DNA from 3 places in the Pectobacterium carotovorum genome. Region 1 is predicted to be linked to each of the others. Evidence: predicted binding sites of a transcription regulator. Region 1 holds the regulator's gene; each other region holds the start of a gene.

Region 1 (10,154 bases):
ATCCTGAAACAGCGATAAACCAGCCACTTTGTCTTCTTCAATCCCTTCCAGCGCAAGGTCAGGAACCTCTGCCGCCAGCCTTGGGTTTTGTACTAAAAGTCCTATAAGTATACGCATAGTTGTGACTTTTAGTTGCGGCGGCTGGTAAGGCTGCGCCTGCTCTGCCACTTTAGGCAGTAGCCTGTCCAATTGGCTGTCGTCCAAAATACCCAGCTTGTTGCCGAGCTGCTGGCGCAAATACAGCCGCAGCGTTTCTCCCGGTACCTGACCTATCAGCGGCAGCGCCAGCGTGCTGAGCTTGGTACGGCCATCGGGTGAACTCATATCCACCTGCTGTTGCAGCGTCTCAAACAGAAACTGCGACAGCGGCAGGGCTTGTTCCATGCGCTGTTCAAAGGCGGCTTTGCCTTCTTTACGTACCAGCGTGTCGGGATCTTCACCGTCTGGCAGGAACATAAAGCGTAGCTGACGACCATCGTTCAAATAGGGTAGCGCAGTTTCCAGCGCGCGCCATGCCGCTTCGCGTCCGGCACGGTCTCCGTCGTAACAACACACCACTAGATCGGTGGCGCGAAATAGTAACTGAATGTGATCGGCTGTGGTGGAAGTACCCAGCGACGCCACTGCATAATCAATACCAAACTGCGCCAGCGCCACCACATCCATATAGCCTTCGACAACCAAGAGTCGCTTTAGCTCAGCGTGGCTTTGCTGCGCTTCATACAGGCCGTACAGTTGGCGACCTTTATGAAAAATCTCTGTTTCCGGCGAGTTAAGGTACTTTGGCGTACCGTCGCCTAATACTCGTCCGCCGAAGGCAATCACTCGCCCCCGTTTGTCGCGGATGGGGAACATCACTCGCTCGCGGAAGCGGTCATACGTTCGGCCCTGATCGTTAGTCACCAGCATGCCGGCATCGTTCAATGTGCTGCGGTCATCATTATTGCGGCCAAAGCGCTTTAAAACGTTATCCCAGCCGGGCGGGGCGAAGCCGATAGCAAAATGGCTGATAACCTCTGCGCTTAAACCGCGCTGTTGCAGATACTGCAACGCTGGCGTACCGGCTGACTGGCTTAGTGCTTGTTGATAGAATCCGCTGAGCTGTCCCATCAATTCGTACAGGCTTTGCCGTTGGTGACGCTCTAACTGGGTTGGGCCAGTGCCGCTTTCATAAGGCACTTCGAGGCCGTATTGGGTGGCCAGTTCTTCAATGGTTTCAACGAATTCGAGACGATCGTAATTCATTAAAAAATCAATGGCGTTGCCGTGTGCGCCACAACCAAAACAGTGGTAGAACTGCTTATCACCGTTTACGGTGAATGAGGGGGTTTTTTCGTGATGGAATGGACAGCACGCATGGTAGTTTTTGCCCTGCTTTTTCAGTTTGACGCGCGCGTCAATGAGATCGACGATGTCGGTGCGAGCCAGCAGGTCATTAATAAATACGCGTGGGATTCGTCCAGCCATAAGCCCCTGATATATATCTTTCTGTAAGGTGGTTACATTGGATATAGCTTATAAACGACAACAAGCCGCGCTTCCTTTCGGAAAGCACGGCCTTCGTATGCAACTGCTAAGTCTGCGGATTAATCACGCGTTGGAGGGAAACCCTCCTGAAAATTAATACAGACGAGTGCGGCGTGCGTTTTCTCGAGCCAATTTCTTCGCGTGACGTTTCACTGCAGAAGCTTTAGCGCGCTTACGTTCGGTCGTTGGTTTTTCATAAAACTCACGACGACGAACTTCAGCCAAAACACCTGCTTTTTCACAGGAACGCTTGAAGCGACGCAGAGCTACGTCGAACGGCTCGTTTTCACGTACTTTAATTACCGGCATGTGCCTCTCACCTCAATAAATTCGGTTTGCCGCTGGCCTTGTGCCAGCCTTTTCAAAATGGTGCGGAATTCTACTGCAAACGTGGCGTCTTTGTAAAGCATTGTGGTGATCATAAAACACCCAACCGCGGCCAGCGCAGAAATCAGGGCGCTTATGGTAGACTATCCACAGTTTGAAGCAAGCGGCATTCAACGAGCGCTTGTATCGTCATCAAAGTAGGAACAGCAATGCGCGTATTGGGTATCGAAACATCCTGTGATGAAACTGGCGTGGCCATTTATGACACCGAAACCGGTTTGCTCGCCAATCAGTTATACAGCCAGGTCAAATTACATGCTGATTACGGCGGCGTAGTGCCTGAGCTTGCCTCACGCGATCACGTGCGTAAAACGGTCCCGTTAATTCAGGCGGCGCTGCGTGAAGCCGGGTTGCAGGCAAGCGATATCGATGGCGTGGCTTATACCGCCGGTCCTGGTTTGGTTGGCGCGTTATTGGTGGGGGCGACAGTCGGCCGCTCTCTGGCGTTTGCCTGGAATGTGCCGGCGATTCCTGTTCACCACATGGAAGGGCATTTGCTGGCGCCGATGCTGGAAGACAATCCACCGGCGTTTCCCTTCGTGGCGCTGCTGGTTTCTGGTGGACATACGCAGCTCATCAGCGTGACGGGCATTGGTGAATACCGTTTGTTGGGCGAATCGATTGATGACGCGGCGGGCGAAGCGTTTGATAAGACGGCTAAACTTCTGGGGCTGGATTACCCCGGTGGCCCGATGCTGTCGAAAATGGCGCAGGCGGGTGATTCCCAGCGCTTTACGTTTCCTCGCCCAATGACCGATCGTCCCGGTCTGGATTTCAGCTTCTCTGGGCTAAAAACGTTTGCTGCTAATACGATTCGTAGCAACGGTGATGACGATCAAACGCGTGCCGACATTGCTCGCGCATTTGAAGATGCCGTTGTAGATACGCTGGCGATAAAATGTCGGCGTGCGCTGGATGAAACGGGCTTTAAGCGATTGGTCATGGCTGGGGGCGTGAGTGCAAACCGGACGCTGCGCCAGCGCTTAGGCGAAGTGATGGCGAAACGGGGCGGCGAAGTGTTTTATGCGCGTCCTGAATTCTGCACGGATAATGGTGCGATGATTGCCTATGCGGGCAGCGTCCGTCTGGTGCATGGTGCCAGTCAGACGCTGGGAGTATCTGTTCGACCACGTTGGCCGTTGGCTGAATTGCCTGCGGTGTGAGCGTTTTGGTAATAATCGCTACGTGTAGCGTGCCTACACGTAGCAAAGAAAACGTAGCGAAAAATACTCAGTAAAAAACGAGTAATAAAAACGGTAGGCGAGAGGGGAGTTACAGCTCTTGTTCGAATAGCACCAAAATAGCTTCGTAAAGCTGTTTGACGCTGAAGCCTCTTGCCGGGGTGGTGAAGATCGTGTCATCCCCCGCGATGGTGCCGAGAATTCCTTCGGACTTCCCGAGTGAATCCAGCAGGCGGGCAATGAGCTGCGCGGCTCCAGGGCTGGTATGGATGACGATGACCGCATCGTTATAGTCCACGTCCAGTACAAGATTCTTCAACGGGCTGGAGGTCGTAGGAACGCCGAGTTCGGCTGGGAGACAATACACCATCTCCATTTTGGCATTACGTGTGCGCACGGCGCCAAATTTCGTTAGCATGCGTGACACCTTGGATTGGTTGATATTTTCAAATCCTTCGTCTTGCAATGCCTGAACAATTTCACTTTGAGAACTGAACTTCTCTTCCTTTAACAGCGCTTTGAACGCTTTAACGAGGTCTTCTTGTTTTGTCGAATTTCGCATTCTGCACCGGATTAATTGTTATGGTTAATCCACCTATTATGCAGTTGTGTGAATTTTTATGCAATTAAATCGCCTATAATTCCAGTCTATTTCACCAGATATGTGCTAGTCGCTGTTTTCACAAAAATTTGGCTCCCGGTGAGTCCGGAAAATGCGTCCTGCGTCACATAAAAGTAAATCAAATGTTATCAGAATGATGTTGTTTGGACGCCATCGATCGGTGTAATGTAGCGCACAGGTTAATTGCACGTGAATGAACACCGCGTTATAGCTCAATAGCTTATTAACTTTACTTACCTTTCAAACGAATGGTTGTTTTTGATTTATTATTAGAGACATAGCGTATTTTTTGTCTCTCATGTCATTTGCAGAAAGATGAGTAGACTGATCTTATCCCCATTTTTTATATTCTGTTTATAACCAAATGAATTCACGGCACTTTTTTATTTTACGATAATAAGGAGTTTAGGATGAAAGTTGCAGTTCTCGGAGCAGCAGGTGGTATCGGTCAGGCACTCGCACTCCTCCTCAAAACCCAGCTTCCTTCAGGTTCAGAACTATCCCTTTACGATATCGCTCCGGTCACGCCGGGTGTTGCAGTCGATCTGAGCCATATTCCTACAGCAGTGAAGATCAAAGGCTATAGCGGTGAAGATGCTAAACCTGCGCTTGCTGGCGCGGATATCGTGCTGATCTCTGCCGGTGTGGCGCGTAAACCTGGTATGGATCGTTCCGATCTGTTCAACGTCAATGCGGGTATTGTGCGTAATCTGGTTGAGCAAATCGCGGTTACCTGCCCGAAAGCCTGTATCGGTATTATCACTAACCCGGTGAATACGACCGTTGCCATTGCAGCAGAAGTGCTGAAAAAAGCCGGCGTGTATGACAAAAACAAACTGTTCGGTGTTACCACGCTGGATATCATCCGTTCCAACACGTTCGTTGCTGAGCTGAAAGGCAAACAGCCGCAGGATATTAATGTACCGGTTATCGGCGGACACTCTGGTGTGACGATTCTTCCACTGCTGTCTCAAGTTCCTGGTATCAGCTTCAGCGAGCAGGAAGTGGCCGATCTGACCAAGCGTATTCAGAATGCGGGCACCGAAGTTGTTGAAGCCAAAGCGGGTGGCGGATCGGCAACGCTGTCTATGGGTCAGGCTGCTGCACGCTTTGGTCTGTCTCTGGTTCGTGCGCTGCAAGGTGAAAGCGGTGTGGTGGAATGTGCATACGTTGAAAGCGATGGCAAATATGCCCGCTTCTTCGCTCAGCCGGTGCTGTTGGGCAAAGGCGGCGTTGTAGAGCGTAAAGACATCGGCACATTAAGTGCTTTTGAGCAAAACGCGCTTAACAGCATGCTGGATACGTTGAAGCAGGATATTGAGCTAGGCGAGACGTTCATCAAGAATTAATCATTGAGATTCTTGTAATACGTGACGTTGAATAAAAAGCCGGAGATCGATATCTCCGGCTTTTCTTTTTAATCGGGGCGGATGAGTTTTTTTCTGTCGATAAGCTCATTGGTTTCCGGATCGTAGTACCGGCTGGGCCAAATCTCTGATGGGTGAATACTCAGCGCATCGGCAATAAGCCATTCCCCTTTGGGCCAGGGGCGTGATAGCGCGTTAGCTAACGTAGATGAGCTTAATCCGGCCGCTCGCGATACCGCCGCCAGCGTCGTGTTTTTCTTGCGCAGTGCAGCAATGATATCAGCGGGATGCCAGTCTTGTTTCCTTAAAATCATATTCCTTCCCTTATTTGCTATAAGACGACTGTAGATTAGTGGTATAAATAACGGATGTTAGTTATATGCCGAGCTAACATGACATTATTATTTGGAAATAATATAGCATTAATTTTCCTTAAAATTCTCAATTAATTTCCAAATAAGCGCGTTTTTGTTAGGGATGGCACTATCAGGATGAAAGGCAATGAAAAAAGAGTGGTTTGCTACCAGCGAATTGGTTGGAGTCGGCGGCCTTCCGAAATCAAGACAAGGATTGAATAAGCGCGCCCGCGAGGATGGATGGGAGAAGCGTCGCCGTAAAGGCGTCCAGGGAAGAGGAGTGGAGTACTCAATTCACAGCTTACCGGATACGGTAAAAAAATCCCTATTACTCGAAACCGAGCCTTCCGCCTACTCGGCGAAGCAGCCTGCTGCCTTGGCAGTATGGATGCAGATTTATCAGCAACTATCTGAAAAAGAAAGAGATGAGCTAATCGCTTATATTCTTCGCGTCGGCGTATCGACGACGCTGAGCCAGTTAGGTATTACACCGTCGGACGAGGAACCCATCTCATCAATGGAGATTGACTGAGCCATCGAAAGCGGGTTCTCCAATTGCCAATCTATGGTGAAGAAGGAACCTGCATTTTCTTTCGGTTGACCGTATTACTCTGGTCGCGATGTTTTAGCATCGTACTGGATTTAATCATTTCTTTATTACTTAGGTGTGCCGGTAACGTGTAAAAGTTAGCGGTTTAGGTAATTATAGTCTATTATATGGAAACTTTTGGGCGAGTTGACGTAATGCCTGTTCAAAACAAACAAGGGAGTGACGAGTATGGACAAAGAATGGTTTGCAACAAGTGAGCTGGTTGGCGTAGGTGGATTGCCGAAGTCACCGCAGGGGCTGAACAAACGAGCGCGAGACGACGGTTGGGAAAAGCGCAGGCGGAAAGGGGTTCAAGGGCGCGGTGTCGAATACTCTATTCGCAGTTTGCCGAATGAGGTCAGGAACTCTCTGCTCATAAAAGAGAACCCACCAACAGAATATTATCGTATAGATAATGAGCCGACCCTGCTGTCATCGTGGGTGCATATTTTCCATCAACTTTCCGTTGATGAACGAACCCGGCTGATCAATTTCATCTTGCGTGAAGGGACGATAGCGATGTTGTCTCGGCTGGATGATGTCCCCATCGACCAGACTGCCTAGTCTGCGAACGAGTAGCGCTGCAAGGCAGCGCTACTTAGATTGAATCAGACAAGTAGTACCTCACACCACGATTAGAAATCGCGCTGTACGGCTAAGTGGGCGAGGCCTTCGAGCGCCATACGGTATGGCGTTTCCGGTAGCTGCTGTAGTGCGCTAATCGCTTTATCTGCCTCTTCTTCGGCACGCTGGCGCGTATAGTCAAGCGAACCACATTGCTGCATGGTGGCAAGCACTGGTTCCAGCAGATGACGCCCGTTTCCTTCTTCAATTGCCTGACGAATCAGCGAACTCTGTTCTGCATTGCCATTACGCATGGCGTGCAGCAGTGGCAGTGTTGGCTTGCCTTCATTGAGGTCGTCGCCCGTGTTTTTGCCCAGCGTTTTGCCGTCTGCGCTGTAATCAAGCAGATCGTCAATTAACTGGAACGCGGTGCCCAGGTAGCGGCCATAGTCCTGAAGCGCTTTTTCTTGCTCTGGCGTCGCGCCTGCAAGGATGGATGAAGATTGCGCGGCGGCTTCAAATAAACGTGCCGTTTTGCTGTAAATGACGCGCATATAGCTTTCTTCAGTAATATCCGGGTCGTTGCAGTTCATTAACTGCAAGACTTCGCCTTCGGCAATAACGTTTACTGCTTCTGACATCAGCGCCAGCACGCGTAACGATTCGAGGCTGGTCATCATCTGGAAGGCGCGGGTATAAATGAAATCCCCAACCAGCACACTCGCGGCGTTGCCAAAGGCAGCGTTGGCCGTTGCTTTACCCCGACGCATGTCAGATTCGTCGACCACGTCATCATGCAGCAGCGTTGCGGTATGAATAAATTCGATCAGTGCGGCGACGGTGACATGTTTATCACCGTTATAGTCGAGGGCTCTGGCGGCTAGTACAGCAATCATCGGGCGTATACGTTTTCCACCGCCGCTGATGATGTAATGCCCAAGCTGGTTGATCAAAACGACGTCGGAATTCAGTTGTTCAAGAATGACGTTATTAACAGCTGCCATATCCTGCGCGGTTAATGTTGTAATTTGTTCTAGATTCATGGTTTGTGCCAACGTATGTCTTCAACACTGCCGTAAGATTGCTGCTGCATATCGGCAAGACGGAACTTATTGCGCCGATTGTACTTGAAAAATGAGAGAGATAAACGGCAGTTCATACGTTGTATTCTTTTTCTTCACATCCTTTGATTATGCACTTGTCATCCGCAGTATTTTTGCGTAGAATTCGCGCCCTATTATGAATATTTATAGCGCGCTCTGAAACCTATGGTGAGTGCGCGGAAAGCGGAGTTTTATATGTACGCAGTTTTCCAAAGTGGTGGTAAACAACACCGAGTAAGCGAAGGACAAACCGTTCGCTTGGAAAAGCTGGACATCGCAACTGGTGAAGCCGTTGAGTTTGACCAAGTTCTGATGGTTGCTAATGGTGAAGAAATCAAAATCGGCGTTCCTTTCGTCGATGGCGGTAAAATCAAAGCTGAAGTTGTTGCTCATGGTCGTGGCGAAAAGGTGAAGATCGTTAAGTTCCGTCGCCGTAAACACTACCGTAAGCAAGCAGGCCACCGTCAGTGGTTCACTGACGTGAAAATTACCGGCATCAGCGCTTAAGATTAGGAGAGCGGATTAAATGGCACACAAGAAAGCTGGCGGTTCAACCCGTAACGGTCGTGACTCTAACGCACAACGTCTGGGCGTAAAACGTTTTGGCGGCGAAAGTGTACTGGCTGGTAACATCATCGTTCGTCAACGTGGTACTAAATTCCACGCAGGAACTAACGTTGGCTGCGGGAAAGACCACACTCTGTTCGCTTTGACTGATGGTAAAGTTCAGTTTGAAGTTAAAGGCCCAAAAAACCGTAAATATATCAGCATCGTTGCTGAATAATATTTCGCGTTAGGTCTTACGGATTCAAGCCCCGCAATTCTTTGCGGGGCTTTTTACATTCTGATTCTGAGTAAACCATCTGGATAAGTATGAATACTAAACAGCAGACGGGTATCGGTCTTTGTCTGGCGCTGACCACGGCAGTTTGCTGGGGGGCGTTACCGATAGCCATGAAACAGGTTCTGGTGGTGATGGAACCTTATACGATTGTTTGGTATCGTTTTTTTATCGCGTCGATTGGACTCGGCATTATTCTGTCATACCGTAAGAATTTACCGCCAATGCGGGTTTTCCGGCATCGGCGTTGGTGGGTTCTGCTACTAATTGCAACCGCTGGATTATTAGGCAATTTTGTTTTCTTTAGCTCGTCTCTTCAATATCTGAGTCCGACGGCGTCTCAGGTTATCGGGCAGCTTTCTCCTGTTGGTATGATGTTTGCCAGCGTACTGATCCTAAAAGAAAAGATGCGTGGCACGCAGGTCATTGGCGCGATCATGCTGATCTGTGGCCTGATCCTGTTCTTTAATACCAGCCTGATTGAGATTTTTACCCGGTTGACGGACTACACGCTGGGCGTGCTGCTTGGCGTCTGCGCCTCGGCGGTATGGGTATCCTATGGCGTAGCGCAGAAGGTGCTGCTGCGGCGTTTGACATCACAGCAAATTCTGTTTCTGCTGTACGTACTGTGTGTCGTCTTCATTACGCCTTTTGCCAAGCTTGAGACTATCTTCCAACTGAGCAACTGGCAGCTTATCTGCCTGCTATTCTGCGGCGCGAATACATTGATTGGATATGGCGCGTTGGCGGAGGCCATGGCTCGTTGGCAGGCCTCGCAGGTTAGTGCCGTCATTACGCTGACGCCGCTGTTTACGCTGTTGTTTTCCGATCTCCTGGCGTTAGGGTGGCCGACTTTCTTTGCTGCGCCAGTGCTGAACTGGGTTGGCTACTTGGGGGCCTTTGTCGTTGTTTCCGGTGCTATGTTTTCTGCTATCGGACATCGTTTCTTCCCAGGCAAGAAAGAACCTGTGCCGCCATTGATGGTGCGGAAGTAGCCTGAAAGAACACGTATTGCAGCAGGTCATGGTCGCCTTTTGACATTCTGCATGTGTTGCTTATTTTTAATACAGATGAAATTATTGGAGCAGGCAGGTACAATCCGCTCCTTTGCTGGAATGCGTTCTGGTGCGTCAGTTTTTTTAATGGTGGGTAGCATTACGCTACATGCCGTAAAATCAAAAAGTTACGCCAAGAAGAACCAATAACAAGCCTAAAACACGTAGATATTCTCTATTGGTTTTTTGCGGAGAGAATCAATGAAGTTTGTAGATGAAGCCACAATTCTCGTTGTGGCAGGCGATGGCGGTAACGGTTGTGTTAGCTTTCGCCGTGAAAAATATATTCCTAACGGCGGCCCGGATGGCGGTGACGGTGGTGACGGCGGCGACGTTTATCTGTTGGCTGACGAAAACCTGAACACGCTGATCGATTACCGTTTTGAAAAATCTTTCCGCGCTGAGCGTGGACAAAACGGGCAAAGCCGTGACTGTACGGGTAAGCGCGGCAAAGATATTACGATTAAAGTTCCTGTTGGTACCCGTGTTTTGGATCAGGGTACCGGCGAGGTGCTGGGTGATATGACGCGTCATCAGCAGAGCCTGATGGTAGCGAAAGGCG
Region 2 (10,154 bases), 200 kb from region 1:
CGCTGGCGGGCGTCACATTTGGAGAGTATAAGGATTATAAAACAGAGTTTCATTTTTTCTATTAGCGAGGTTTTTATGATTACTGGCAATGTCCACCACCTTGAGCTGGTTCCTTATCTGCCTGCCAAACTGCGTGAAGCGATTGAATACGTGAAGCAAAATATTACGGCGGACACGCCGCTGGGCAAGCATGATATCGAGGGCAACAGCGTGTTTGTGCTGATCTCCAACGACAGCACCGATCTGCTGGAAAAACGCCGCGCCGAGTATCACGCCAAATATCTGGACATTCAGATTGTGCTGTCTGGTGTGGAAGGGATGACGTTCAGTAATCTGCCTGCGGGCAAGCCGGATACCGATTGGCTGGCGGACAAAGACATTGCCTTCCTGCCTGCGGGCGAGCAGGAAAAACAGTTTGTAATGCAGGAAGGGGATTTTGTCGTCTTCTTCCCAGGGGAAGTGCATAAACCGCTGTGTGCCGTTGGTGAACCCGCGCACGTGCGCAAAGCCGTGGTGAAAATCGACGCGTCGCTGGTGGGGTAAAACCGGCGGGAAGAAGGTCAGGTTGGCAGAACTGATCTGATTGCATGGCAACGGATGGTTTATCGTTGTGGTATGTGCCTTTAAAAACTGCGCCTTTTGATTCATCAGGGCGCAGTTTTTATTGTATATTTACAAGGAGTTATTGTGCCAGACGGGATGTGACGGTGGCTAACGTTGCCACATTATTCTTCGCGCTTAACTCTGACGGTGAATTTGAAATTGAACAATAAGTGGCTCATGAGCGCCAGTACCCAAACGCCTCCCGCTCCGTATAACAGAATACTGCCGAATCCTTCTGTCAACGCTCTCGACGTCACCTCTGTGGTCAGCGTCGATACCTCTCCACCTCCGGCAATGCGTTCTGCGAGTGCATCGATACCCTCCGACACGACACCCTTCAAACCCTCGGCTACTCCTGCGACCAGTAAATTACCCATCAATGCGATGTTTATCGAAAGCGTAATCAATCGTGCGCTGATATCAATGCCAGAAGCCATTCCTGCCCGATCGCCCGAGACGGAGCCCGTCGTCGTGTTGGTCACCGGCGTATTGATTAGCCCAAGGGCGGCTCCCGCCAACAGCGCGCCTGGAAGTAGGCTCAGATGATGTGCGGCGGCGAATTGCATCAGCATAAAACCCGCGCCAATGGTGAATAGCCCTATCGGAATGACGCGCGCAGCACCAAAGCGCACCACCAGTTTTTCGCCGAGAGGCGGCATTAGCAGGGTCGGTAAGGTATAAGCCAGCAACGCTAGCCCGGTAGCGAGGCTGCTGTATCCTAGCCCGCTCTGATAATAGACGGGGAGGTAAATCATCAACGGCCAGAAGCTGAAATTCATACCCATCGAGCCCATGAGCGCGCCGGAAAAGGGACGAATGCGAAATACAGAAAAATCAAACATGGGATACGGATGGCGTTTCTCCACCCAGATAAATAACGCTGCGCTCAGTATTGTGAACAGCAGGATAAAACGTGCGGCCAGGCTGTCCCACCCCAGACTGCTACCTTGGGTAATGAGGTAGGTTGCGCCCATTACCATGCTCGACAGTGTAACTATGCCGCTGAGGTCGAGTTTTTTAACTGCACTATCACGGGATTCCACCACATTTTTCAACGTCAGAATCAGCGTCAGCAAGGCGATAAAGCCGTGTACCAGAAACACCCACTGCCAGCTTAGCCAGGCAACCAATACACCGCCGATCATCGGCCCGAACCCCAGCCCAAATCCAAACGTAATACCCCAGGCCGCAAAAGCACGACTGCGTGGTGCCCCGTGTGGAAACTGGAACGAGAGAATGGCAATCAGGCAGGTCAGCATTGCCCCACCGCTCAATCCCTGTAGGAAACGTCCGACGATCAGCCACTGCGGGCTTTCCGCTAGCCCACACATGACCGAGGTTAGCCCGAACGCGATGATGCTGATGATAAAGACACGTTTACGACCGTAGCGATCCGCCAGCGTGCCGGTCGCCATCAGTACCGTCGTGCAGGCCAACGTATAGGCATTCATAATCCACTGCAATTCCCTGAAACTGGCCTGCATCTCTTTTTCCAGCACGGGTAAAATGACTGGCACGCTGGAAATCTCCAGCCCTGACATGAGTGCAGCCAGACAGACCGCCATCAGTGCCAACATGTTCTTCATACTCAATTCCTGCAAAACGTTAAGAGGTGGCTAGCATGGAAGATTGAGGTCGTGGTGGAAATCCACGCTGATGCCATGTATCGTCAAGATCGTGCCAAAATCAGCGGTAATTCTGTTATGAACATAACCCCCCAATGTTTGCCTCCTGACCGTCCTCCTGCTCCGATAAACCGGCGATTGGTGCTGTTGGCGTATGAATGTCTGTGTACATTTGAATTTGGAACTGCGGTCGAAGCATTCGGACGTACCGATGAGGTACTGGGTGAACCGCTGTATGACCTGTCTGTTGCTTCAGTGGAAGACGGCCCTTTTGGTGCGCAAGGCGGTGTGCGGATCGTGGTTGATGGCGGACTGGAATTGCTCGAAGGCGCGGGGACTATCGTCATTCCTGGCTGGCGTAGCGTTCACGATACGGCATCAGAACGGCTCATTACCGCGCTGCAAAAAGCGCACCGCGACGGCTCGAGGATTGTGTCAATTTGCGCAGGAAGCTTTGTTCTCGGCGCAGCGGGTTTATTGGATGGTAAACGCGCTACCGCGCATTGGAACAGCACCGACATTCTGGCGCAGAGGTTTCCTAACGTGCAGGTCGAGCACGGCATGATTTATGTCGATGAAGGTAGCGTGATTACGTCTGCGGGGGGCGCTGCGGGTGTGGATTTGTGTCTGCATCTGATCCGGCGTGATTACGGAATCGATGTCGCCAATCGTACTGCTCGCCGAATGGTTACACCGCCACTGCGCGAAGGCAATCAGGCGCAGCTTCTCCAACAGCCTGTGCCGCTACGTCAGGCGAAAACGCTCGCTCCGCTGCTCGACGATTTGCGCAGTCATCTGAAAATGCCATTGGTGATTGATCAACTTGCTGCGCAGGTCGGTATGAGTCGCCGCACGTTCTTGCGCCGTTTTCACGACGCTACGGGCACAACGCCGGGCGAATGGATGCTGAGTGTGCGGCTGGAAAAGGCCTGTGCGCTGCTGGAAAACGAAAGACTGAGCATCGATCGTGTGGCAGAACAAGCCGGTTTCGGCTCGCCTGAAACGCTGCGACATCATTTTCGGCAACGGCTTAACACGACGCCGACGCGCTGGCGAAAAGCGTTTAGAGAGCGAATGAGCAGTACGCTAACCACCGGGGGATGAACATACCAGGAGCGATCGACACCAGGGGAAGGAAAGAGAACTCCCCGGACAGGCTCCGAGGAGTTGAGTAAAGACCCGAAGGATTGGTCGTGCGCGTTAATCCTGCACCAGCGTGGCGACCATCACCGCTTTGATGGTGTGCATGCGGTTTTCCGCCTGATCGAACACGATGCTGTGCGCGGATTCAAAGACCTCATCCGTGACTTCCATTCCACCGTGCAGACCATACTGTTCCGCCATTTGCTGGCCCATCGTCGTCTGATCGTCGTGGAAAGCGGGCAGGCAGTGCAGGAATTTCACCTGCGGATTACCCGTCGCGGCGATCATCGCCATGTTTACCTGATACGGTTTCAGCAGCGCGATACGCTCCTGCCAGGTTTCTTTCGGTTCACCCATGGAAACCCAGACGTCGGTATAAATGAAATCTGCGCCCGCAACGCCAGCGGCGATATCTTCCGTCAGCGTGATGTTACCGCCGGTTTGTGCCGCGGCCGCCTGACATTCCGCTACCAGACCGGCATCCGGCCAGCAGGCTTTTGGCGCGACAAGGCGTAAGTCCAGCCCGGTCAGCGCCGCCGCTTCCAACATGGTGTTGCCCATGTTGTTGCGGGCATCGCCCACGTAAACGAGCGTCATGTCTGACAGCGGTTTACCCGGCAAATGCTCCTGCATCGTCAGCAGATCCGCCAGCAACTGCGTGGGGTGGAATTCGTTCGTCAGTCCGTTCCAAACCGGAACGCCCGCGTATTGCGCCAGCGTTTCGACAATGTGCTGGCCGTAGCCGCGATATTGAATGCCGTCGTACATTCTTCCCAGTACGCGTGCCGTATCCTTGATGGATTCTTTATGGCCGATTTGGCTGCCGCTTGGGCCGAGATAGGTCACTTGCGCGCCCTGATCGTATGCAGCAACTTCGAAAGAGCAGCGAGTACGAGTCGAATCTTTTTCGAAGATGAGTGCGATGTTTTTACCTTGCAGGCGGCGGGCTTCTGTCCCGTTTTTTTTATCGGCTTTCAGTTTCGTTGACAGGGCTAAAAGATTGGCAATTTCTGCGGGTGTAAAATCCATTAACCTTAAAAAATGACGCTTGTAGAACGGTTGCATGATGTACATCTCCATGTGGCTCAACATCATCGGTTGAATTAAAATTCACTTTATATGTGTAATTATTCAAATTCAAGTGGTGATATAAAACTTTGTGGTGGAGCAAGCCGCAGGGCTGTGGGACAATAAGCAATATTACGTCGATTAATGAGGACTGAGGCATGGCAAACCGCGAATTACTGGAAGAGCAACGGGAAGAGACACGCCTGATCATTGAAGAACTGCTGGATGACGGCAGCGATCCTGACGCGCTCTATACCATTGAACACCATTTCTCTGCTGAGAAGTTTGAAGTGTTGGAAAAAGTCGCTGTAGAAGCCTTCAAGCTGGGCTATGAAGTGACGGATGCGGAAGAGCTGGAAGTGGAAGATGGCGTGTTGTTGATGTGCTGTGATGCCATCAGTGAAGTTGCGCTCAATGCGGAACTGATCGACGCACAGGTAGAACAGCTGCTGGCGCTGGCAGAACGCCACGGTGTGAATTACGACGGTTGGGGCACCTACTTCGAAGATCCAGATGGTGAAGGCGAAGAAGATGGGGATGATGAAGATTTTTATGACGAAGACGATGACGGTAAACGCCATTAAGTCATTTATCTCGAAGAACACGCCTCACTGAATGCCGCAGGAACATCCTGCGGCGTTTTTTTATTCGGCATGACAACGCCTTATTACCGTATTTTCAGCCTATTACAGCACTTTCAGCATCGTCACTTCACAATCGGTGTGGCCCGTGTTGCCCATTGAGTGCGGAATCAGCTCGAAGCCCAGCGATTCATACAGTCGGATTGCACTGGTCAGGTGGCCGGTTGTTTCCAGATAGCAGCGGCGAAAGCCGTGCTGACGTGCAAAATCAAGCGCCTGTATCGCTAACTGACGCGCCAGTCCTTTGCCGCGCGCGACGGGCAGAAAATACATTTTCTGCAATTCACACACATCTTCCTCACCTGCGACCAGTGGCGCAATGCCGCCGCCGCCAACCACGTGGCCTTCGTATTCAATCACCCAGTAGGCGCTTTGCGGCTGGCTATAAAGGGCAAACAGCGCGTCCAGATTAGGATCGGAAACGGTGTAGCCTTTATCGGCCGTCAAACCAAATTCGGCGGAAACCTGACGAATGACCTGAGCGATAGCGGCATCGTCTCGCGCGGTGATTGGGCGTACCTGAAGATTGGCGGAGGTCGCGGTTGTCATAATACGTACTCTTGCTCTTACGGTTTACGAGGGGAATGATTCTCGTCGATTGTAATACCATTTCAGGCCACATCGATGCAACGCCTATCCCCGTTCTTCCTGCAATGCTTCGAATAGTCTCTGTGATGGTTTTTATTCCATATCCACACGAACGCGCCAGCATTTTCTACTGTTAACGCCATAACATGACACCCTGAAGCTCGAATTATCTAAGATATAAGTAAAATTTCCTGCAATATCTCAGGATATAAATATTTAGCCGCGCTATTCCTTACGATTTATAAGACTACTCGGTTGTTTAATTACTGTTAACTTTTATTGTTGTCGTTAACAAGACGTGCTTAAATAAGCCGCTTTTTGTATGCCAGTAACGCTTTTAAGCGCTTTATTAGGCTTATTTCTTTTAGGATGAAAGGTCTATGACTATCAATACTTCAGAAAATAACACGCAGCATCGCGTGAAATTTCATGGTAAGGCTGGGGAATATTTTGCAATTTGGTTGGTTAATGCGTTATTAACGGCCATCACTCTGGGTATTTATTCTGCCTGGGCTACCGTACGCCGCCGTCGTTATTTTTACGGTAACACGGAAATTAACGGTGACCGTTTTGATTACCATGCGCAACCCATTCAGATTCTCAAAGGGCGTTTGCTGGTTATCGCTGGGATCATTCTGTTTTATATCATAATGGGGATGTCACCCGTTCTGGGGACTATTATCGCACTGGCATTTGCGGCACTAATTCCAATTATTGTCATCCGCAACTGGCGTTATAACGCCATTATGTCCAGCTACCGTGGCGTCCGTTTTAACTATCACTGCCAGACTGGCCGCGCGTATTGGGTGTTGCTGCTTTGTCCTATTCTACTGCTGCTGGCTTTTTATGCCGTGTTGGCTGTAGCACTGTTGATTGGCTCACAGAGCGATAGCCCGATTCTGATCGGATTCATTGTGCTGGCAGTCGCTATTCCGGGATTTGCTGCGGTGAATGGCATCATGAAAATGATGCAGCTCGATTTCTATGTTAATAACCTGTTCTTCGGCAAAACCGCATTTAAAGCGGAATTGGCAAAAGCGGCGTTTATTAAGTTCGCCCTGATTAGCCTGCTGATTTTTGTTCCTTTCCTAATCGCATCGCTGTCATTCATGAGCTCATTCTTTTTCACGCTGTTCCAAACGATTATGATGGGCGGCGGAAATGAAGATCTCGTACTGATGATGCTGCTGAGCAACGTCTTCAATATGATCATGATGTTCGTTGTGGCGTTGCTGGGTGTGCTGGTTTCCAGCAGCTATCTGGTGGTCGCACAGCGTAACTATCTGTTTAACCAGACGTCGCTGAATGGCGGTGTGAAATTGCACTCTTCCATGCAAACGCTGTCTTACATGGGGCTGCTGATAACCAATAGCCTGATCACTATTTTCTCTTTTGGTTGGGCAGCTCCAGTGGCAGAAATTCGTCATGCACGCTATATCGCAAATGCGACAGCGGTTGAAGGCGATCTGGCACTGCTGCACGTTCAGGCACATCAGGACACAGCAAACAGCGCACTGGCCGAAGAAGCTGTGCAGGCGCTTGATTTGGGTGTTGGCCTGTAAGCTATAAGGCAGGAATATGAATATTGAGGGGCATTATCAATACCCCGGATTGGCGGCCCGCGTGGCCGCTTCTCTTCATTTAATGGACAACGGTTCGATGATGGTGCTGAACACCGGGTCATCGAACACGACATTTGCGCTGGAGCAGGTTACGGTTTCCGATGCGCTGGGTTCCATCCCTCTGACACTCACGTTTCCCGACGGTGGTCGCTTTGTGCCTGCCGACGATCCCACCTTTCGTGCGTGGTATTCCGCACGCCGCCGTCCGGGGCTTGTCCATCGTCTGGAACGCCATAAGCGCGGTGTTATTCTCACGCTGTTCGCCACGATCTTGCTCGTCATAAACTACGTTTACGTGGTGCTACCTTGGGCGAGCTCCGCGCTGGCGCTACGCATGCCTACCGCTATCGAACAGCAACTGGGACAAAATACGCTGATGCTGTTGCGGCACAGTGATTTTAAGCCCTCCAAACTGCCTGTTGAGCGCCAGCAGGCGATGCAAACGCTGTTTCAGCAGGTTATGCCGCCTGATATGCGGGAAGATAAAACGCCGCTGCGCCTGGAGATCATGTCTGCGCCTATCGGGCCGAATGCCTTTATGCTGGCGGATGGTACGCTGATTATCAGCGACGATCTGGTGACGCTGGCGAAAAATGACAACGAGCTGGCCGCGGTGATGCTGCATGAAATGGGGCATCACGCTTACCGCCACCCAATGCGTATGGTCGTGCGATCATCGCTGGTATCGCTGACGTTCATGTGGATGACGGGAGATGTTAGTGGCATAGGGGATACCTTGTTGCAGTCTGCTGCTTTCATCAACGAGATGCAGTTCTCCCGCGATATGGAACGAGAAGCTGATGCATGGGCAATAGCAGAAATGCAGCAGCAGGGACGTTCGCTACAGTCGATGCAGGCGATGTATCAGGCTCTGGTCACTAACGACCGCAGCCATGATGAAGTGGAATCTCTGGATTTGCCTGACTGGCTGAGCACGCACCCAGATATGGATGAGCGGCTGAAAGCGATTGAAAGAGAGATGAATAAGCACTAATTCTCTGTTTCCGATTATCAACCCCGATTTAACCCCTGTCTTATGTTGATCGTGTGCGGTGTCACCGCGCACGATTCTTTCCTTGCTAGAAATTCGAGCGAAAAATACGCGATACGCTATTTTTATGCGCATTTTTTTCAGGTTGAAGGTATGGAAAACGTGGTAAAGCGCTTAGGCAGGAATGCGTTAAATATCATCCTATTAAAAACTTCATGTAGAATCTTTCGTAATAAATAAAAAATTCAGAGAATAATCTCTTTTTATTATTAGTCCGCTTATGTTTATTGGGATTTTTCCTAATAGACATTAGAATCGCGGCTTCACGACTTCATGATTACCGAAGAGTTATTTATGGTTAATCGAATACTATCAGGGGTGGTGGGCGCATTTCTGTTAATGCTGTCACCATTAACGCATGCACAGGCCAATTTCCCAGAGCCCAAAGAAGGCGACTGGATTGCGCCGGAATTTACCTTCAACAGTGGCGAAAAATTAAAAGATCTGCGTATTCACTATTACACGATCGGTGATAAAACCAAGCCTGCCGTCTTATTGCTACATGGAACGAACCAGCCGATTAAAGCGCTGCTTGCAAATGGCTTTGGCGGAGAACTGTTCGGGCCGGGTCAGGCGCTGGATAGCAGCAAATACTTTATTATCATGCCGGAGAGCATTGGTTCTGGAAAATCTTCCAAACCGTCAGACGGCCTGCGGATGAAATTCCCGCAGTACGACTATAACGATATGGTGCAGGCACAATATCGCTTAGTAAAAGAAGGCCTGGGTGTTAACCACCTGCGGCTGGTGATGGGATATTCCATGGGCGGCATGCAAACCTGGCTCTGGGGTGAAAAATACCCGGACATGATGGATGCACTGGTGCCAATGGCGTCGCTGCCAAATGAACTGTCTGGCCGTAACTGGATGATGCGTCGCATCCTGATTGAATCCATCAAGAACGATCCAACCTGGAATAATGGTGAGTACACGCAGCAACCGCCAACGCTGAAAACGGCCAGCATTATGTTCAGTATCGCCACTACTGGCGGCACGCTGGCATACCAGAGCAAAGCGCCAACGCGTGCACAGGCGGACAAACTGGTCGAAGATCGCCTTGCGGCCCCTTCGAACAGCGATGCGAATGACTTTATTTATATCTGGGGTTCGTCCGCAAATTATAACGCGGCACCGGAACTGAATAAGATTAAGGCACCAGTTCTGGTGATTAACTCTGCGGATGATGAGCGTAATCCTGTTGAAACAGGCATCCTGGAGAATGAGCTTAAGAAAATTAAGCATGCGACGCTGTTCCTTATTCCTGCCAGCAAAGAAACCAGCGGGCATGGCACAATGATGTCGGCGAAGTTTTATAAAGATGAGCTGCAACGTTTCTTAGAAAAAAATCCGTCTCAGAAAAATAATAAAAAATAAATCTTAATGACCGACAGAAAGTCTATTTTCTTTCGGTCATCGTTTTCTTTATCTGTTTATTTATACGTTTCTTTATTTTATTACGGTTTTATAACGAATTTATTTCGGTTCGTGGATTTAACACGCCTGGAAAAATAACGACCATTACGTAAATAACTGAACGGCTCCGCTGTAGAGCTGGCGCTCACCCTCTCTTATTTCAGACCACAGGGACAATTTATGTTTCGTAAGATAAAGATCCGTACTGCACTCAGCATGATGGTGTTTTCGTTAGCGGCGTTACTGCTTTTTGTCGGCATTCTAGGGTTGGTTGCGGTTCAGTCAGGAAACAAATCATTTGCCCGTGTCGATATGGAAGTGCTGCCAGGGCTGGTCGCGCTGAATGACAGCTCTGAACTGCTGTTGCGTGGTCGGTTGGATTTGCGTCTGTACGAATCAT
Region 3 (10,154 bases), on a different contig from region 1:
ACGACTTACGCCAGAATACGCGTACCAATCGCCACGCCGTTGAACAGCGCAGGTAGCTGCTCGGCATGACGCCAGCTAGCGATATCAACCGGACGACCCAGCGCACGCGCGGCATCCAGCGCGGCGTTAACCTTAACAATCATGCCATCGGTAATGATGCCCTGAGCAATCAGCTGCTCGGCTTTCTCTGCCGTCATTTCGGCAATACGCTGGCCTTTACCGTCCAGAATGCCGCTCACGTCAGACAGCAGGATTAAATCCGCGCCCAGCGTTTGCGCCAGTGCCGTCGCCGCTTGGTCGGCGTTGACGTTCATCAGGTCGCCCTGCGCCGTAATACCGATGGAGCTGACGACAGGCAGGTAGCCCGCAGACAGCAGCGTGTTCAGCAGCGCAGGCGATCCCGCTTCTGCTTTACCCACAAAACCCAGTGCTTCATCGAGCTGCGTGACCGTCGTGCTGCCACCATCGCCCAGGCACAGGCCGACCGCGTTGATGTCATGCTTTTTCGCCCATGACAGCAGCGTCTTGTTGGCGGAACCCGCCAGCGCGCCGGTGATGATGTCGATCTGATCGGCAGGCGTGACGCGCAGGCCGTTTTTCTTCACGACAGGCAGCGACAGTTTCTTCATCAGCTCATCCACCAGACAGCCACCGCCGTGCACAATCACCAACGGACGCTGATGTTCCTGACGGTAAGTCACCAGCGCAGTGAACAGACGCTCCAGCGCTTCTTCGCTATCCAGTAAAACGCCACCTAATTTGATAATTAACGGATTCATTATGCTTCGCGCCTCGAAATGTCGGGACCAGTAGTCATTAAATTAACGATTGGGTTTCAGGGAAACCAAAACGAATGTTCATGCATTGCACGGCCTGTGCCGCTGCGCCTTTCAGCAGATTATCTTCGGTCGCCACGACGATCAGGTGCTCACCGTCAACGGAGAAACCGATATCGCAGAACGGCAGGCCGACAACGGATTTCAGCGCCGGAACGCCCTTGTCATACAGACGCACCAGTGGCTTATCGTGATAGGCGTTGTGGTAGGCTTCGGCGACATCCTGCTGCGTAACGCCCGGTTGCAGGCGGCAGGTGATGGTTTCCAGAATACCGCGAGCGAAGTTGCCCAAATGCGGCGTGAAGATCACTGGTGTGCCTAGGTGCGTTGAAATTTCAGGTTCATGACGGTGGTTGAAAATGCCGTACGGTTGAAAGCTGACTTCGCAGAAGCTATTGGTCATCGACGCTTTACGCCCCGCCCCGCTCACGCCGCTCACGGCATTAATCACCGGCCACTGGGCAGGATTCAGCAGTTGTGCGTCCAGCAGCGGCTTCAGCGCCAGCTGCGCGGCCGTTGGATAACAGCCCGGCACGGCAATCAGCTGTGCGTGTTTTACGCTTTCAGCGCGCCATTCGGCCAGACCGTAAACCGCTTTTGCCAGCCAGTCAGGGTGCTGATGCTCAAAGCCATAGTAGCGACGATAAAATTCGGCGTCCTGTACGCGGAACGCGCCGGATAAATCAAAAACGGTGCAGCCAGCCGCCAGAAAAACAGGGGCCAGATCGTGGCTGACTTTGTGGTCGGTCGCCAGAAACACGACATCCACACCTTTCGCCGCTTCTTCAGCATCGGTCAGCGGTTTTACCGGTACATCAATGATGCCTTTGAGCTGCGGATGTAAATCAGAAATCAATTTTCCTGCATCGACACTTTGCGCAGAAACCATCAAAGCGGTTATGTTCATCTGTGGGTGACGGTTCAGGTAGAGCGCAAGCTCCGCGCCGGTATAACCACTTGCACCAACAATCAGCGTATTCAGCATGGGATCCGTATACCTTCTTACTTATCTATGGAACAGGTAACAGGGCTCACCAGCGTCGGTACGCAGTTCACCCGCGAAGCTCAGTGAAAGTGACGAATCGCCATCGCCGTACCTTTGGGTTTCCTTTCACCGCGCATTATTGTATTTTTATTCACAATAAATGCATGAATATTGATACTATCCTAACCAGAGGCTGTCAACAGTGAAGATGAATTTACCCCCTTTTATTGAGCTATATCGGGCACTAATCGCTACACCGTCCATCAGTGCCACCGACAGCGCGCTCGATCAAAGTAATCAGACGTTAATCAACCTGCTGGCAGGCTGGTTCGGCGATCTCGGCTTCCATGTTGAAGTCCAACCGGTTCCCGGCACCCACAATAAATTTAATATGCTGGCGCGAATTGGTGAAGGAAAAGGCGGTTTATTGTTGGCAGGGCATACCGATACCGTCCCGTTCGACGACGGCCGCTGGACGCGCGATCCTTTCACGCTGACCGAACACGACAACAAGCTGTACGGTCTGGGTACCGCGGATATGAAAGGGTTCTTTGCCTTTATTCTGGATGCCTTGCGCGATATCGATCCAACCAAGCTGACAAAGCCACTCTATATTTTGGCAACAGCTGATGAAGAAACGACGATGGCGGGTGCCAAGTATTTCTCCGAATCCACGCAGATTCGCCCAGACTGCGCCATCATCGGCGAGCCAACCTCGCTGCAACCAGTGCGCGCCCACAAGGGCCACATGTCCAACGCGATCCGTATTCAGGGGCAGTCCGGTCACTCCAGCGATCCTTCGCGCGGCGTGAATGCGATTGAGCTGATGCACGAAGCCATTTCCCACCTGCTGGTGCTGCGTAACACGCTACAGGAACGCTATCACAACCCGATTTTCCACATTCCTCACCCGACCATGAACCTCGGTCATATTCACGGCGGCGATGCTGCTAACCGTATCTGCGGCTGCTGTGAACTGCATATGGATATTCGCCCGCTGCCGGGCATTACGCTTAACGATCTGGACGGGCTGCTGTCAGAAGCGCTTGAGCCCGTCAGCCAGCGCTGGCCGGGTCGGTTAACCATCAGCGAGCTGCATCCGCCGATTCCCGGCTATGAGTGCCCGCCCGATCACCGTCTGGTGTCAGTCGTAGAGAAGCTGCTGGGGACGAAAACGGAAATAGTGAACTACTGCACCGAAGCACCGTTTATTCAGACACTGTGCCCGACGCTGGTTCTGGGGCCGGGATCGATCGAACAGGCGCACCAGCCGGATGAATACATTGATACCAAGTTTATCAAGCCGACGCGGGAGCTGATTTCGCAGGTGATTCATCACTTCTGCCATCACTGATCCGACGCAAACGGCCTTGTCAGCGACGCTGGCAGGGCTATTTTGAGACAGTCCATGAAAAAGAAAGATTTCATCGCGCAGGATTTACTGAGCAAAATCTATCAGCACACCGATCCGCTGCCGGAAAAGCTGCCGCCGGAACGCCAGTTGGCGGAAGAATACGGCGTATCGCGCTTTACCCTCCGTCAGGCGCTGGAAAAGCTCGCCAGCATCGGCGCGATCCACATGGTGCAGGGCTCGGGTAACTTCATTAATCAGGGCGTACGCAGCAACCCGCTGGTGTATAACTCGATTACCGAAAAGAAATTTAATCAGATTTCATTCCGTCTGCTCAGCCTGCATAAGCGCCTGCCGACTCGGGAAGAACAACAGGTATTCGCGATCGGCGACAGTGAATTTATCTGGGAATTCAGTCGATTACGCTACGTTGATAACCGCAAGGTACAGATCGAAATATCGAAAATGCCCGCTGCGGATTTCCCCGATATGAGCCAGAAGATTATTGAAAGCTCAATTCAGCAGTATGTGCTCAGCAAGGGCTATGCGATTTCACACTACCTGACGCATTATCAGGCAGTTAACATCACCAAAGCACAGGCTGAGCTGCTGGGCTGCAAGAAAGGCACGGCGGCGATGCATATCCTTAATCGCGGCATTCTACAGGGCGGTCGCGTGTACGAATCGAGCGATATCATCGACATTAACTACGCCTGTACCTACGTCATCCCCTTCAACCGCGATAACCTGACCTTCCGCCAGTCGCCATAACGCTGACTCAGGGCGTATGCATCGTGCCATCCGGCAGGCGACTCTGTGTCCATTCGTGCGGACGATAGACGACGGGGAACTGCCGCGCCGCGTCCAGATCGATCCCGACACCAATGCCGGGGCGCTCAATCGGATACAGATAGCCATTCTCCGGTTCTACCGCCTGCGGGAAGACCTTGCGGGTATTTTCCGGGTAAGCGACAAACTCCTGAATGGCGGCATTGTGCAGGTGGATATTGAGGTGAATGTTGACCGCCGCGCCGATGGGCGTCATATCCGGTGGGCAATGCCACGCCAGCCGAACACCAAAGTTCTGACAGAACGCACCTAGCTTCAGCGCAGGTGTAATCCCGCCAATCTGTGAGACATGGCAGCGAATGAAATCAATCTGCCGGTTAATCACCAGATTCTGCCACTCGGCAGGATTATTAAATAGCTCCCCCGTCGCCAGCGGTACCGCGCTCTGGCTGCGGATCTGCGCCAGCCACTCATTTTGCGCAGGCGGTAAGATATCTTCGATAAAATAGGGGCGATAGGCTTCTACCGCTTTGGCGAACTGCACGGCCTGATTCGGGAACAGGCGCTCATGGACATCATGTAGGATGTGGAAGCGATCGCCGTATTTTTCACGCAGCGCACGGAACATGGCGATCGTATTGGCCATGTACTGATCCTGATCGTAATAGGCGCCCTCCGTTGGCTGCTTCGTGCTATGCAGCGCATCAGGATTGCCACCATAGAACCCTAACTGGCAGCGGATGTGACGGTAACCTTGCGCATACAGCCGATCCACTTCCTGATACAGCCCCTCCAGCGTATCGCTGGCAGCATGGCTGTAAGCGGCAATCGCATCGCGGGATTTCCCACCAAACAGGTGATAGAGCGGCATATCCGCCAGCTTGCCTTTGATGTCCCACAGCGCCATATCGACGCCCGCCACCGCATTGTTGATAACCGGCCCGTTACGCCAATAGGCGTTGACCATCATCATGTGCCACAGATCTTCAATGTGGTTGGCATCGCGCCCGAGCAGCAGCGGTTTGAGGTACTCGTCCACCATCGCTTTGACGGCCAGCGGGCGCTGCTGGAAGGTCGCACAGCCATAACCCGTCACGCCTTTATCCGTGTAAACCACCACCGTCACCAAATTATGGCGGTCAGGGCGGGTAACGAGACATTCAATGTCAGTAATGATTGTCGGCAACACAAAAATATCCTCCAGTGCATTTTCCGGAATAGCCATTCCCGAAAAAATACAGTCTAAAAATCAATTTCTTTTTTGTTTTCTACTTATTTTTTCTTTTATTGTAAACCTCTTAATTAAAAGAATTATTTTGGTTTGAAAAACACATTAAATTGATAAAAAAACCAGACCAATTTAAATAAAACAACGGCAAATACCCCTTAAATCAGTAACCATGTGATGAAAATCATGTTTTATTGGTTTGTTTTTTATTTTTTTAAATTTTACTATCTGAAGAAATAATTCAGCCAAAAACAACATAAGGCTATGCAGCGGGGAGTTTATTCCATGGGAAAAAATGACGTTATTCAGTCAATCATTAAACTGGTTGGCGGAAGCGAAAATATTAATAAAGCCTGGCACTGCATGACGCGGTTGCGGTTTGATTTAATTGATGAAAATAAAGTGCAAACGGACGCCATCAGGAATCTGCCAGGTATATTAGGTGCCCAACACCAGAGTGAGCAATTCCAGATTATTATCGGGCCGCAGGTCAACGAGTATTACGAACTGCTGAACGCCCAGCTTTCCAGCACAGCGACGTCCCCTATAGCGACAGCGCAACCAGATGAGCAGAAAGCGAAAAAAGGGCTGGTTTCACTGTTTATGGATACGGTTTCCGGCGTGTTCGGCCCGATCGTCCCCGCCATCGCCGGCGCAGGGATGATCAAAGGGTTGCTGGCTGGATTGATCGCCATGAAAGTGATCTCCGCGAAAACCGATACGGTGATCGTCCTCGATCTGATCGCCAGCGGCGTGTTTTACTTCCTGCCGTTCTTCCTCGCGGTCTCGGCTGCCAAGATATTTAAAACGAATGAATATCTGGCGGCGGCCGTTGCAGCCTGCCTGATGTATCCGTCATTGATGGAAGCGGCGAAGGCCCTGGCCAGCCACAGCCCCGATGCGGTCAGCGCCTTTTACTTCATGGGCATATTGCCGATTTCGGTGTTCAACTACTCCGCCAGCGTCATCCCGGTGATTTTCTCCGTGCTGGCACTGAGCTATATCCACCGCTGGGTCGATCGCATTATGCCTTCGGTGCTGAAAACCGTGTTTACCCCAACGCTGACGCTGTTTATCACCGCGCTGGTGTCGCTCACGGTGATCGGGCCACTCGGGATCTATCTCGGCAAGCTGCTGGCGCTGTTTATCCAGAGCCTGTTCGATCTGTCCGCGGTCTTCGCTGGTTTTGTCGTTGGTGCGATCCGCCCTGTCGCCATCCTGACGGGTATGCATCACGCTATGACGCCAATCGCGCTGCAAAACTTCGCCGATCAGGGATTTGATATGCTGATGCCGATGATGTGTATGGCGAATATGGCGATTGCAGGCGCAACGTTTGCCATCTACTTCCACGCCAAGAACCGTCAGGACAAGTCTGTCGTACTGTCTGCTGGAGTTTCTGCGCTGCTCGGTATTACAGAACCGGCACTCTTCGGCGTACTCACCAAGTACAAAAAAGCGTTTATCGCCGCTACCGTTGCCAGTTCTATCGCGTCGGCCTTTATCGCGTTCTTCGGCGTCAGACTGTATGGCTACATCCTGTCGAGTATTTTCAGCCTGCCAGCCTACATCGGCCCGTACTTTAGCTATGCCGTCTCCGGCATGGCTATCGCCATCGTGCTTTCTTTTACTCTGACTTATATTCTGGTCGTCAGAGCCTCCAGACAGTCGTAACCGCGCTCGCGGGGCCGTTGCGCCCCGCGACGTTTCCCTGTTAATAAGTCCCTCTAATATCCGCGCCTCTGTAATTAAATTTCACAAATTGCCAAGCCCGCCTCAATGCAAGTACAAAGAATAAGGAGAAGAAAGAATCGTCAATTGACGAACCCGCCTTATCGTGGCTAGATGGAGGCAGTGCGTCAAAATATGTCAAGTGAAATAAACTTACAAAAATGGTAGGGATGGGTCAGGGTAACTATGAACGAACAATATTCCGCAATGCGCAGTAACGTCAGTATGCTCGGCAAACTGCTCGGCGATACCATCAAGGAAGCTCTGGGTGAGAACATCCTTGATAAAGTCGAAACAATCCGCAAGTTGTCAAAGTCTTCCCGCGCAGGTAATGAAAAACATCGTCAGGAGCTGCTGACCACGCTGCAAAACCTGTCTAACGATGAACTGTTGCCCGTTGCCCGCGCATTCAGCCAGTTCCTTAACCTGACCAATACCGCCGAGCAATACCATACGATTTCACCGCATGGTGAAGCGGCGAGTAACCCGGCGCTGCTTTCCAACGCCTTTGAGCGCCTGAAGGAAAGCAACGATCTGACCGAGCGCGATATCCGCGATGCCGTGGAGTCACTGTCGATCGAACTGGTGTTGACCGCCCACCCAACCGAAATTACCCGCCGGACGCTGATCCACAAGCTGGTGGAAGTGAATACCTGCCTCAAGCAGCTCGACCATAACGATCTGGCTGATTATGAACGTAATCAGATCATGCGTCGTCTGCGCCAGCTGATCGCACAGTCCTGGCATACCGATGAAATCCGTAAAATTCGTCCTACCCCGGTAGATGAAGCCAAATGGGGCTTCGCCGTGGTGGAAAACAGTCTGTGGGAAGGCGTACCCGCGTTTTTACGCGAGCTGGATGAACAGCTGGAACAGGCTTTCGGCTACCGTCTGCCCGTTGACGCCGTTCCGGTGCGTTTTACCTCCTGGATGGGCGGCGACCGTGACGGTAACCCGAACGTCACGGCGGAAGTGACTCGCCATGTTCTGCTACTCAGCCGTTGGAAAGCGGCCGATCTGTTCCTGCGTGATATTCAGGTGCTGGTTTCCGAGCTGTCGATGTCCGAATGTACGCCAGAGCTGCTGGAGCTGGCCGGTGGTAGCGAGGTTCAGGAACCGTACCGCGCCATCATGAAATCACTGCGTTCGCAGTTGAGCAGTACGCTGAGTTACCTGGAAGCGCGCTTGACGGGTGAAGAACGTCTGCCCCCTAAAGATCTGCTGATTACCAACGAACAGCTTTGGGAACCTCTCCACGCCTGCTACCAATCACTGAAAACCTGCGGCATGGGCATCATCGCCGATGGTCGCCTGCTGGATACGCTGCGCCGCGTGCGCTGCTTCGGCGTGCCTTTGGTCCGCATCGATGTCCGTCAGGAAAGCACCCGCCACACCGAAGCACTGGCTGAGATTACCCGTTATCTGGGTCTGGGCGACTACGAAAGCTGGTCAGAATCCGACAAGCAAGCCTTCCTGATCCGTGAACTGAGCTCCAAGCGCCCGCTTCTGCCGCGCTACTGGGAACCGAGTGCGGATACCAAAGAAGTGCTGGATACCTGTCGGGTCATCGCCAAAGCGCCGCAGGGCTCTATCGCCGCTTACGTTATTTCAATGGCGCGCACGCCTTCCGACGTGCTGGCCGTTCACCTGCTGCTCAAAGAGGCGGGCTGCCCGTTTGCCCTGCCAGTCGCGCCGCTGTTTGAAACGCTGGACGACCTGAACAACGCCGATGATGTCATGACGCAATTGCTGAGCATCGACTGGTATCGCGGCTTTATCCAGGGCAAGCAAATGGTCATGATCGGCTATTCCGACTCCGCAAAAGACGCGGGCGTGATGGCTGCCTCCTGGGCGCAATATCGTGCACAGGACGCGCTGATCAAAACCTGTGAGAAAGCGGGTATCGCACTGACGCTGTTCCACGGACGCGGCGGTTCCATCGGTCGCGGTGGCGCACCGGCTCATGCTGCGCTGCTGTCACAACCGCCGGGCAGTCTGAAAGGCGGCCTGCGCGTGACGGAACAGGGCGAGATGATCCGCTTTAAATACGGCCTGCCGGAAGTCACCATCAGCAGTCTGGCGCTGTATACCGGCGCCATTCTGGAAGCGAACCTGCTGCCACCACCGGAACCAAAACAGGAATGGCACGAGGTGATGGATGAGCTGTCCCGCGTGTCCTGTGATATGTACCGTGGATACGTGCGTGAGAACCCGGATTTCGTCCCTTACTTCCGCGCCGCTACGCCGGAGCTGGAGCTGGGCAAACTGCCGCTGGGATCACGTCCGGCCAAGCGTCGTCCGAACGGCGGCGTAGAAAGTCTGCGTGCTATCCCGTGGATTTTCGCCTGGACGCAGAACCGTCTGATGCTGCCAGCCTGGCTCGGTGCGGGTGCCGCGTTGCAGAAAGTGGTGGATGACGGCAAACAGGAACAGCTGGAAGAAATGTGTCGCGACTGGCCGTTCTTCTCAACGCGTATCGGTATGCTGGAGATGGTATTCGCCAAAGCCGACCTGTGGCTGGCGGAGTATTACGATCAGCGTCTGGTCGAAGAGAAGCTGTGGCCGTTAGGGAAACAGCTGCGCGATCAGCTGGCCGCCGATATCAACATCGTGCTGGCGATCTCTAACGACGATCACCTGATGGCGGATCTGCCGTGGATCGCGGAATCGATCGCCCTGCGTAACGTCTACACCGATCCCCTGAACGTGTTGCAGGCCGAGTTGCTGCATCGTTCACGTCAGCAGGAACAACCGGATGCCGATCTGGAGCTGGCGCTGATGGTCACCATCGCCGGTGTCGCGGCAGGTATGCGTAATACGGGTTAATTGCGCGAGTAGCAAAAACTACACAGACAGTAAAACTCTACACAGCAAAAACAAAGGCCGGTCAGTTGACCGGCCTAAAACAAAAACTTCACGCCAGATAGTTATCCTGCAACCAAGTATTTATCCTGCAAATAATGCCGCGCGCGATTATCCAGCCCGTATTCCACCTCAAGCCAGCTATCGATCGAACCGTGTCGTTCGTAGATGGCCTGCAACGCCGTCACGATGAACTCTTCCTGCACCGACAGCACATAAGAGAACTGTCCAAGCGCTTTCTCATTCAGCGTTTCCGACAAATGCGTCAGCAGTTGCTGGCGGAAGGGCGTCAGCGTCGTTTCCGTAAGCAGGTAATCTTCCATCACCGTCTGCTCATCCGCACCCAGCGCAAACATCACCAGCGCCGAGCCG

The links. The regulator ArgR, encoded in region 1, controls arginine synthesis, uptake and breakdown. The targets are predictions, from matches to a motif close to ANTGAATAAAAATACANT.
Region 2: argF (ornithine carbamoyltransferase) is a predicted target of ArgR. The motif match lies at 4,469-4,486, and genes of this name have one in related genera.
Region 3: argC (N-acetyl-gamma-glutamyl-phosphate reductase) is a predicted target of ArgR. The motif match lies at 1,960-1,977, and genes of this name have one in related genera.

Annotation. Positions count from the first base shown of each region.
Region 1 covers NZ_JAXAFK010000002.1:352,807-362,960, forward strand. The annotation lists gene dnaG (DNA primase) at 1-1,467, opposite strand, end outside; gene rpsU (30S ribosomal protein S21) at 1,621-1,836, opposite strand; gene tsaD (tRNA (adenosine(37)-N6)-threonylcarbamoyltransferase complex transferase subunit TsaD) at 2,064-3,077, shown strand; gene argR (transcriptional regulator ArgR) at 3,187-3,657, opposite strand; gene mdh (malate dehydrogenase) at 4,128-5,066, shown strand; gene R9X49_RS13620 (helix-turn-helix domain-containing protein) at 5,135-5,398, opposite strand; gene R9X49_RS13625 (DNA-binding protein) at 5,586-5,972, shown strand; gene R9X49_RS13630 (DNA-binding protein) at 6,219-6,593, shown strand; gene ispB (octaprenyl diphosphate synthase) at 6,665-7,636, opposite strand; gene rplU (50S ribosomal protein L21) at 7,892-8,203, shown strand; gene rpmA (50S ribosomal protein L27) at 8,223-8,480, shown strand; gene R9X49_RS13650 (DMT family transporter) at 8,570-9,532, shown strand; gene cgtA (Obg family GTPase CgtA) at 9,794-10,154, shown strand, end outside.
Region 2 covers NZ_JAXAFK010000002.1:153,840-163,993, forward strand. The annotation lists gene R9X49_RS12730 (YhcH/YjgK/YiaL family protein) at 76-543, shown strand; gene R9X49_RS12735 (MFS transporter) at 726-2,189, opposite strand; gene R9X49_RS12740 (helix-turn-helix domain-containing protein) at 2,307-3,332, shown strand; gene argF (ornithine carbamoyltransferase) at 3,429-4,436, opposite strand; gene rraB (ribonuclease E inhibitor RraB) at 4,598-5,023, shown strand; gene R9X49_RS12755 (GNAT family N-acetyltransferase) at 5,126-5,629, opposite strand; gene R9X49_RS12760 (YjgN family protein) at 6,049-7,230, shown strand; gene R9X49_RS12765 (M48 family metallopeptidase) at 7,247-8,284, shown strand; gene R9X49_RS12770 (alpha/beta fold hydrolase) at 8,636-9,715, shown strand; gene R9X49_RS12775 (methyl-accepting chemotaxis protein) at 9,935-10,154, shown strand, end outside.
Region 3 covers NZ_JAXAFK010000006.1:225,562-235,715, reverse strand. The annotation lists gene argB (acetylglutamate kinase) at 6-779, opposite strand; gene argC (N-acetyl-gamma-glutamyl-phosphate reductase) at 817-1,821, opposite strand; gene argE (acetylornithine deacetylase) at 2,024-3,175, shown strand; gene R9X49_RS20775 (GntR family transcriptional regulator) at 3,230-3,943, shown strand; gene R9X49_RS20770 (starvation-sensing protein RspA) at 3,951-5,150, opposite strand; gene R9X49_RS20765 (PTS transporter subunit EIIC) at 5,475-6,863, shown strand; gene ppc (phosphoenolpyruvate carboxylase) at 7,107-9,746, shown strand; gene R9X49_RS20755 (tyrosine-protein phosphatase) at 9,848-10,154, opposite strand, start outside.